3 regions of the Streptomyces sp. NPDC048751 genome follow, and region 3 is predicted to be linked to each of the others. Evidence: riboswitches for the same ligand, from Rfam matches in the RefSeq annotation. Region 3 holds a riboswitch; each other region holds the start of a gene.
The links. A riboswitch is a leader RNA that binds a small molecule or an ion and turns the genes downstream of it on or off. The one in region 3 is predicted to bind cyclic di-AMP.

Region 1: it holds a riboswitch for cyclic di-AMP, as region 3 does, so the genes downstream of both, ACGFNV_RS02890 (peptidoglycan DD-metalloendopeptidase family protein) here and ACGFNV_RS12090 (transglycosylase family protein) in region 3, are expected to answer to the same signal.
Region 2: it holds a riboswitch for cyclic di-AMP, as region 3 does, so the genes downstream of both, ACGFNV_RS11355 (transglycosylase SLT domain-containing protein) here and ACGFNV_RS12090 (transglycosylase family protein) in region 3, are expected to answer to the same signal.

The regions. Positions count from the first base shown of each region.
Region 1 is NZ_JBICUX010000001.1:643,087-645,971, reverse strand. Features, by position in the region: gene ACGFNV_RS02895 (DUF6250 domain-containing protein) at 1-546, opposite strand, end outside; gene ACGFNV_RS02890 (peptidoglycan DD-metalloendopeptidase family protein) at 789-1,682, opposite strand; cyclic di-AMP (ydaO/yuaA leader) riboswitch at 1,687-1,848, opposite strand; gene ACGFNV_RS02885 (alpha-galactosidase) at 2,156-2,885, opposite strand, start outside.
Region 2 is NZ_JBICUX010000002.1:936,992-939,876, reverse strand. Features, by position in the region: gene ACGFNV_RS11360 (HAD family hydrolase) at 1-457, shown strand, start outside; gene ACGFNV_RS11355 (transglycosylase SLT domain-containing protein) at 468-953, opposite strand; cyclic di-AMP (ydaO/yuaA leader) riboswitch at 958-1,132, opposite strand; gene ACGFNV_RS11350 (polyprenyl synthetase family protein) at 1,682-2,692, shown strand.
Region 3 is NZ_JBICUX010000003.1:104,707-107,591, forward strand. Features, by position in the region: gene eno (phosphopyruvate hydratase) at 1-315, opposite strand, end outside; gene ACGFNV_RS12090 (transglycosylase family protein) at 584-1,309, opposite strand; cyclic di-AMP (ydaO/yuaA leader) riboswitch at 1,313-1,481, opposite strand; gene ACGFNV_RS12095 (transglycosylase family protein) at 1,676-2,722, opposite strand.

The DNA of each region.
Region 1 (2,885 bases), on a different contig from region 3:
GACGCGGTTCGGCTCGTTCGCGACGAGCAGCGGCTCGGTGTAGTCGTAGAGCAGCGGGCGCACCCCGGCCTGGCCGACGTAACGGCGCAGTCGGGTGGTGGTGTTGGTGTTGGCGCCGTAGCCGACGTAGTACGTCTTGAGGTAGTCGTACTCGGCGAGCGCGCCGCCGCGCCGGGTGGCGAAGAGGTCGTCGGGAGAGCGGACGTCGACGGCGTTCCAGAAGTTGTTGAGGTCCGAGACACGGTCGTTGACGCCCCCGGCGGAGACGGGCGTGGCGGTGTACTCGATGGCGTACGGGCCCGCGAGCGGTTTCCTGAACCAGATCGTCGCCCCGGCGGGTACGTCGACCTCCAGGGTTCCTCGGGCGGCGGTGACGGTGCCGCCCTGCTCGAGTTCGACGGCCCACTGACGCAGGCCGTGGCGGAAGTCGTCGTGGGCGATGAGGCGGCGGTGGCGGGGCGTGGCGCCGGCGGTGGTCGCGGGGGCGAGGGCGGCCAGGGCGGCGCCGGCGGCCAGGGCACCGAAGGCTCTGCGCGTGCTCGTCACGGGGTAACAGCTCCTCAGCGGGGCGGGACTACGGATGGAAAGCGCTTGCCGTCTGACGGGGATCACCTTCCCCCGACGCCGCCCCCGCTGTCGACTCCTCTGACGCCCCCGCCACAGGACCGCAACGCGGCGATCGTTCACGACTGTGACTGGCTTTACCGTGCCCGGACATACCGAAGGCCGGACCCGGGGATCGGGGTCCGGCCTTCGGCAGCGTGTCAGGCAGGGGGTGGCGTGGTCCGTCAGCCGACGGTGACGCCGTGCGCGCGGAGGTAGGCGACCGGGTCCACGTCCGAGCCGTAGTCCGGGGTGGTCCGGATCTCGAAGTGCAGGTGCGGTCCGGTCACGTTGCCGGTCGCGCCGGAGAGGCCTATCTGCTGGCCCTCGGTGACGGTCTGGCCCGCGGACACGGCGATCGAGGACAGGTGGGCGTACTGGGCGTAGTAGCCGTCGTTCAGCTTGATGACGACCTGGTTGCCGTACGCACCGCCCCAGCCCGCGGAGACGACCGTGCCCGCGGCCACGGCCTTGAGGGGCGTGCCGGTCGGGACGACGAAGTCGACACCGGTGTGGTAGCCGCTGGACCACATGCTGCCGGCCATGTGGTACGGGGTGCCGATGGTGGCGCCGGCCACGGGGAGGGTGTAACCGCTGCCGGTGGAGGCGCTGTCGGCCTGGGTGGCCGTGGTGGCCTTGGCGGCGGAGGACTTCGAGGACGTGGAGGTCTTCGAGGGCTTCGAGGAGGTCGGTGTGCCGGTGCTCGTTGCGGCCTTCTTGCCCAGGGAGAGCTTCAGGCCGGGGTGAATGAGCGACGGGTCGGAGCCGATGGCCTCGCGGTTGTCGGCGTAGAGCTTCTTCCAGCCGCCCTGGACGTGCTGCTCCGTGGCGATCTTCGAGAGGTAGTCGCCGGACTTCACCGTGTAGGTCCGCGTGCCGGCAGGGCCGGAGGTGGTCTTCTTCTCCGCCACCGGGGCGGACTGGACGGCCTTTTCCGGAACGGACTGGGAAGGAGTGGCATGGGCGCCGGTGGCCCCGAGAAGGGGAAGTGCGAGTGCGACGCCACCGGTTCCGGCGACGGCTATGGAGCGGGTGAAACGTTGAGTCTTCGGACGGCGGTGCTTACCCTTCGCGGGCATGGCGAATTCCTCTCCGGCGCCTGCGAGGTGAGCTGTCGGGTGCGAGCTGGAGATGCCCGGCCGCGCCGAGGCGCGACTTAACCCCAAGCCGTTCCGGGAACCGGAACAGGCGGTCTTACCTGTGGGTCCCCCGCTCCTGCCGTACACGGGTCAGTGGGGTGCGGTTCTCCGGGCGGCGGCAGGATTGGGCGTCCGTCCGGATTGGTGGATGAACGTAAGCGACCAGGACTCAAACGGACAAGCGGAGGGTTGCGCGGGAATGCGTTTCTCGTGATCGGCGCGAGAATCCCCGGTGACACTCCGTGCAGTACACAGGCATCGGTTTTCGTGAAAGTCCTTGAAAACCATCGGAATTACGTGGACATGACGAGCGACGCACCGTCACGGATATGACGCTAATCACGTGACGCCGCTCCAGACCCTTTTCTTTTAAAGCGAGTTCGGATCAAAATCCGCAAACTCGGACAGAACTCTCAGATGCGGCGCAGCCGGAGAACTGCCGCATCCAGGTCGCCCCGCAGCCCAGTACGCAATCCGTGGTGCGACAACACCGCCCCTCGGTGGATTTCGCCGGTTTCGAGGCATTCGTACGACGCTGCCGGGTCGAGCCCGCGCAGCCTCAGCGCCGGTACGGGCTCGCCGTGGTGCTGCGCCTGGAGCCAGGCCAGGACCACGGACTCGTCCCCGCGGACGTACTGCACGGCGCTGAGTCCGCCCCGCGGAGGCCGCAGCCGGTGGAGGTCGCCGTGCTGCACCAGCGGGCGGATCTTCTTGTACAGCTCCACCCACTCCCGGGCCTCCGCGAGCTCCTCCTCGGTCCACTGGGCGAGGTCGCCGCCGACCCCGAGGACGCCCGCCATGGCGCTGACGAACCTGAAGCGCAGGGAGCTGACCCGGCCGTTGAGCTGGGTGTTGGGACTGTCGGTGACCCAGGCGGCCATGACCCGCGCGGGGTGGATCTGGCTGAAGCCGTGCTGGATGGCGAGCCGGTCGAGGGGGTCGGTGTTGTCGGAGGTCCACACCTGGTCCGTACGGCTCAGCACGCCGAGGTCGATCCGGCCGCCACCACCCGAGCAGGACTCGAAGGCGACGCCCGGGTGGGCCGCGCGCAGCCGGTCCAGCAGGGCGTAGAGGGCGTTGACGTGGTCGACCCAGAGTCGCTGGGGGTAGCCCTCGCCGGGCCAGCCGGCGTCGGTGAAGCAG
Region 2 (2,885 bases), on a different contig from region 3:
GCTCACGCTCATCGAGCCCGGGTATCTGATGCCCCACCCGACCCTGCCCGCCGTACGGGTCGGCCGACGCGCGGACCTGTGGTGCGCGCCGATCAGCAAGGTCCTGCTGCGCCATCCCGACCTGTCCGACGACGAGTTGGCGGCGACGGCGCGCGGAGTGGTCGGCTCCCTCGCGACGGTCACCATGTCGGGCCCGGGAACGGTCGAACTCCAGCCGTGCGGCATCACCAAGGCCACCGGCCTGGCGCTGGCCGCCGAACACCTGGGCCTGAGCCCGGCGGACACGATCGCCTTCGGTGACATGCCCAACGACATCCCCATGTTCGACTGGGCGGCCCGAGGCGTCGCGATGGCCAACGCCCACCCCGAACTCAAGGCCATGGCCGACGAGATCACCGAGTCGAACGAGGACGACGGCGTCGCCGTCGTCCTCGACAGACTGTTTCCCGAAGGCTGAGGGGCAGGCCCTAGTACGCGCCGAAGACGTTGTCGATCGAGCCGTAGCGCGCCGCCGCGTAGTTGCAGGCCGCGGTGATGTTCGCGATCGGGTCGTAGGGGTCGAACGACGTGCCGGGCACGTGGTAGGCCCGGAACGTCGGGTCGATGACCTGGAGCAGGCCCTTGGACGGGGTTCCGGCGGCCGCGTTGGAGTCCCACAGGTTGATGGCGTTGGGGTTGCCGGAGGACTCGCGCATGACGTTGCGGTAGATCCCGTCGTAGGAACCGGGGATGCCCCGCTCGGCCATGATGGCGAGCGACGCCCGGATCCAGCCGTCGAGGTTGTTGGGGTAGCCGGTGACGGCAGCGGTCGTCAGGGCCGCCGGGGTGGCGGCCGAGGCACTGGTCGCGCCGATGAGCGGCAGCGCGAGCACGGCGGCGCCGGTGCCGGCGACGGCGAGGGTGCGAACGAGTCGGGACGTGCGGGTGCGGCGGGGCAGGCCGGCAGTGGGCATGGCGAATTCCTCTCCGGCGCCTGCGAGGTGAGCTGTCGGGTTCGGGCTGGGAGGTGCCCGGCCGGGCCGCCGTTGGGCGACGCGGCTTCACCCCTAGCCGGTCCGGTGCGATGTCCGGCCCGGCGACTTACCTGGGTCCCCCGCTCCTGCCGTATGCGAGTGTTCGTCGATGGGTGGCTGCGGGCGGCGGCAGGATGAGGCGTCCGCCCGACAGGCCGGGAACGTATGCGAGAGCACATGTCGGGAACAAGTGGTGGATTGACGTCTCGCCCCATTGACCTTGGTCTGAGGCGTATGGGGTGCTTGATCCTTTGCGGTTGCCAAGGCTCAACTCGGGGATGGGCAAAGGGGAGAGTCGGTGCACTGCGCCGTGTCCGAACAGGCCCGAACGTGACCCAATTCACTGCTCGCATATCCTCAGCTCATTTGCCGCCAAGGGGAATTGGGAAATCAATTGCGGCAAATCGGGCAGCGTGCGTCTGTGGCCGGATGGTGACCGCCGGGTGGGGCATGAATCACTGCTCGCGGGTAAGGCGATGGATGTCCTGTCATATCGGATGATCAAAGACATAACGCCTGATTCCGTACCGTCCGGACGGTACGGAATGTGGGAGGGCGGGGGGCATCAGTGATCGAAAGGTGACCGGATACGCTGACTTGAGTGATGGCAGCGACCTATCGACAAACCATGTAAGCGCCGGTAGACACCAGCAGACAGGAGACCCCTCGTGACCGTCGTCGGGCCGTTCGGGCTGAGCGTGCGGGACCAGGCTCTGGAAGCCGATGTCCAGGCCGGAATGGCGGCCGTCGAGGAAGGTTTGCTCGAAGCCACCAAGAGCGAGGTCCCGTTCATCACGGAGGCCGCGCAGCACCTCGTACGAGCGGGCGGGAAGCGTTTTCGGCCACTTCTCGTGATGCTCGCGGCGCAATTCGGTGACCCTTACGCGCCGGGGATCGTGCCGTCGGCGGTGGTGGTGGAGCTGACCCACCTCGCCACGCTGTACCACGACGACGTGATGGACGAGGCCGAGGTGCGACGCGGGGTGGACAGCGCGAACACGCGCTGGGGCAACTCCGTCGCGGTCCTCACCGGCGACTTCCTGTTCGCGCGGGCCTCGCACATCCTGGCCGACCTGGGACCGGAGGCGGTCCGGGTCCAGGCGGAGGCGTTCGAGCGGCTGGTCACGGGCCAGATCCTGGAGACGGCGGGTCCCACGGACGGGCGCGACCCGGTCGAGCACTATCTGGACGTGCTGGGTGGCAAGACCGGCTCGCTGGTCGCGGTCTCGTGCCGCTTCGGGGCGATGATGTCCGGCGCCGACGAGACCGTGGTCGACGTCCTGACGCAGTACGGCGAGCGGCTGGGAGTCGCCTTCCAGCTCGCGGACGACGTGCTGGACATCGCCTCCGACTCGCACGAGTCGGGCAAGACGCCGGGGACGGACCTGCGCGAGGGCATCCCGACCCTGCCGGTGCTGCGGCTGCGCGAGCGGGCGGCCCGGCTCGGGCTGGCCGAGGACATCGCCCTGTGCGAACTGCTGGACTCCGACCTGACCGACGACGCCCGGCACGCCGAGGCGCTGGCGGCCCTGCGCGCGCATCCCGCACTGGAGCAGGCGCGGCAGGACACGATCCGGTACGCGAAGGAGGCCCGGGCCGCGCTGGCACCGCTGAAGGAGTGCGACGCGAAGATCGCACTGATGGAGCTGTGCGACGCGGTGGTGCACCGGGCCGGCTAGGCCCCCTGCGTTCCCTGCCCCCGCCCTCGCCCTGCCCCCGCCCTCGCCCCGCGCCCGGCGCATCCCCTACGTCCCCTGTGTCCCAGTGTGTCCTCCGGAGTCGCTCGCCCTCTCGGAGTATCTGACGCCTTGTGGCGTATGTCACAGCGCTGGGCAAGGTTCGGTGCGCGTGGCGGCGTCAGCCCGTCCGACC
Region 3 (2,885 bases):
GGAGCCCTTGTTGTCGGTGGCGTCCAGGTCGAACATCGCCTGGTCGATCAGGCGCTGCTCGGTGGCGTCGTAGCCGACCAGCTCGGGGCCGATCTGCTCGATGACGGCGAGGACGGCCTTCTCGACACCCTTGCCGTGGTAGCGGCCCGGGTCACCGTCGCGGAGCTCGATGGCCTCGAAGGCGCCCGTGGAGGCGCCGGACGGAACGGCGGCACGACCCGTGCTGCCGTCGTCGAGGCCGACCTCGACCTCGACCGTGGGGTTGCCTCGGGAGTCCAGGATTTCCCGGGCTACGACGACGTCGATGGACGGCACGAGCATCTCCTTCTTGGGATGTGACGCTGGAAGTGCGGGGCCCGTGGGCCTTGCGACTAGAGCCTAACCGCCCCCGTGGCATCGGCATCCGACCGACCGCCCCGTGGACAGGCTGACGGTACACATTGTTCCTGGACGGAACAAAGAGCGGGCGGGGATTGCGGGCGAAGGGCGGGCAAAAAAAAACCCCGCTCCGGTGCGTACGGGGGAAGACGCACCGGAGCGGGGAGCCCGCGTCCCGCTCCGGCGGGAAGGCGGTGGGCCCGGCTTACTTCAGGTGAAGCTGCTGGCCCGGGTAGATGAGGTTGGCGTCCTCGACGATGTCCTTGTTCAGCTCGAACAGCTTCTCCCAGCCGCCCGCGACCTTCTGCTTCGCGGCGATCTTGCTGAGGGTGTCACCCGCGACGACCTTGTACTCGCCGTCGCCCTTCTTGACCTTCTTGCCGGTCGGCGTGGTGACGGTCTTCTTGGCGGCGGGACGCTCGGAGGAGCGGGAGGCCTGCTGCTCGGTCGAGCGAGTGCTGGTGCCGCTGTCGTTCGAGGAGCTGCTGTTGTTCGAGGAGCTGCTGGAACCGCTGGAGGAGGAGCCGCTGCCGGAGGAGGTGTCGGTGCTGCTGGAGGAGGCACCCGACAGGCCCTTGCCGCAGACCGGCCAGGCACCCTTGCCCTGGGAGGCGAGGACCTTCTCGGCGACGGCGATCTGCTGAGCCTTGCTGGCCTGGTTGGCCTGGGAGGCGTACTGCGTGCCGCCGTACGCGGCCCACGTGGAGGCGGAGAACTGCAGGCCACCGTAGTAGCCGTTGCCGGTGTTGATGGACCAGTTGCCGCCCGACTCGCACTGGGCGACCGCGTCCCACTCGGAGGTGGTGGCGGCGGAGGCGTTGCCGGCCGCCATCAGCGGGGCGGCGACGGCGGCGCCGGTCACACCGGCGATGGCGATGGCCCGGGTGGCCTTGGACGGACGACGGTGCTTGCCCTTGCCGGAAAACAGCATGGTTGATCCCCTCACCGACGCCTGCGAGGTGAGCTGTCGGGTTCGGGCCGGTTGAGTTGCCCGGCCGCACCTCTCACGAGGCGCGGCTTCACCCCAAGCCGGATCCGGTCTCAACGTCCGGGCCCGGCACTTACCTTGGGTCCCCCGCTCCTGCCTACGGCGCTTGACGCGACGACTGTTCCCGTACGGCCGCTGGCAGGATTCGGCGTTGCGGCAGCCGGGGCTCGTGTTGGCGAGCGGTCACGACCGTAGACACGCCATCCGAGGAATTTCAAAGACGATCAGGGCTTCTGAGACTCATCCCACACTTTCGCCAAATTGGACATTCAGCGCGAAGTGGGGCGTGAACTCCCGCCGCTTTTCGCCCTATTCAGCCCCGACTCGAAGGGTCTGACCGGCGGAGATGTTGTTCGGGTCGGCACCGATCGCCTGCTTGTTCTCGGCATAGAGCGCGGACCATCCACCGTCGAGGCCAAGGGAGTCGGCGATGGACGCCAGGGTGTCACCGGGACGGACGGTGTAGGCGTGACGGCCAGTGGAGGCCACCTTCGCACCGGCGTCCGCGCCCTTGTCGACACTCTCGTCGGCGCTGCCGCCGCGGTGCCGACCCGTGCCGCCACCGATGGAGCCGGTGTCGACGAGACTCCAGGAACCGGCGCTTTGCTGCACCTTGTCCGATTCATCCGACTTGCCGGTTGCCCGGCCCTCCGTCGGCGAGCTCTCGGGACTTTGCGAGACCTTCGCGCCGGAGTCGGTGGAGGAATCGGACTTTGCGGAACTGTCCGACTCGGCGGAAGAAGAGGACGAAGAAGAGGAAGGGGACGGTTTCCCGGAGGAACCCGCAGTGGAGTCGTCGGGGGTGCCGGCGGTGTCCGAGGGCCCGTCGGACGTCCCGGAGGAACCGGAGGAGGACTCAGCGGAATCCGACGAGTCGGACGACCCGGATGATCCTGACGATCCGGTCGAGCCGGATGAATTGTCCAGGCCCCGGGAGGGAACCTCGTCGGCCGTGCCCGTGTCGACGTCCGACGAACCCGAGTCCTTCCCGAGCCCGGTGAGCAGTCCACAGGTGGGCCAGGCGCCGGGGCCGATGTCGGCGAGGATCTTCTCGGCGACGGCTATCTGCTGGGAACGGCTGGCCTTGTCGGCGCTGGTGGCGAAGTCGAGGCCGCCGTACTTCTCCCAGCGCTCCTGGGTCAGATGCAGGCCGCCGTAGAATCCGTTGCCTGTGTCGGCGCTCCACGCTCCGCCGGTCTCGCAGTCGGCCACCTTGTCCCACGTGGTGCCGTCGGCCGCGCTCGCGCCGGTGGCGCCCAGGAGCGGGATGGCGATGGCGGAGCCCGTCACCCCGGCGGCGACGAGAAGAGCCGGAGCCTGACGAGGGCGACGGTGGCGACCGTTCCCGGAGAGCATGCGGTGACCTTTCGCGAGACAGCACTTACCCACGCGGCGGGTGAAGCCGAGGTGCCGCGTTGACGAGTGAACGTATCGACAGCCGATCACTTGTCACAAGTTAATGCCGCGTAGATCACGTGAAGATCACAGAGCTGAATGCATGTCACCTTGGCGAATCGGG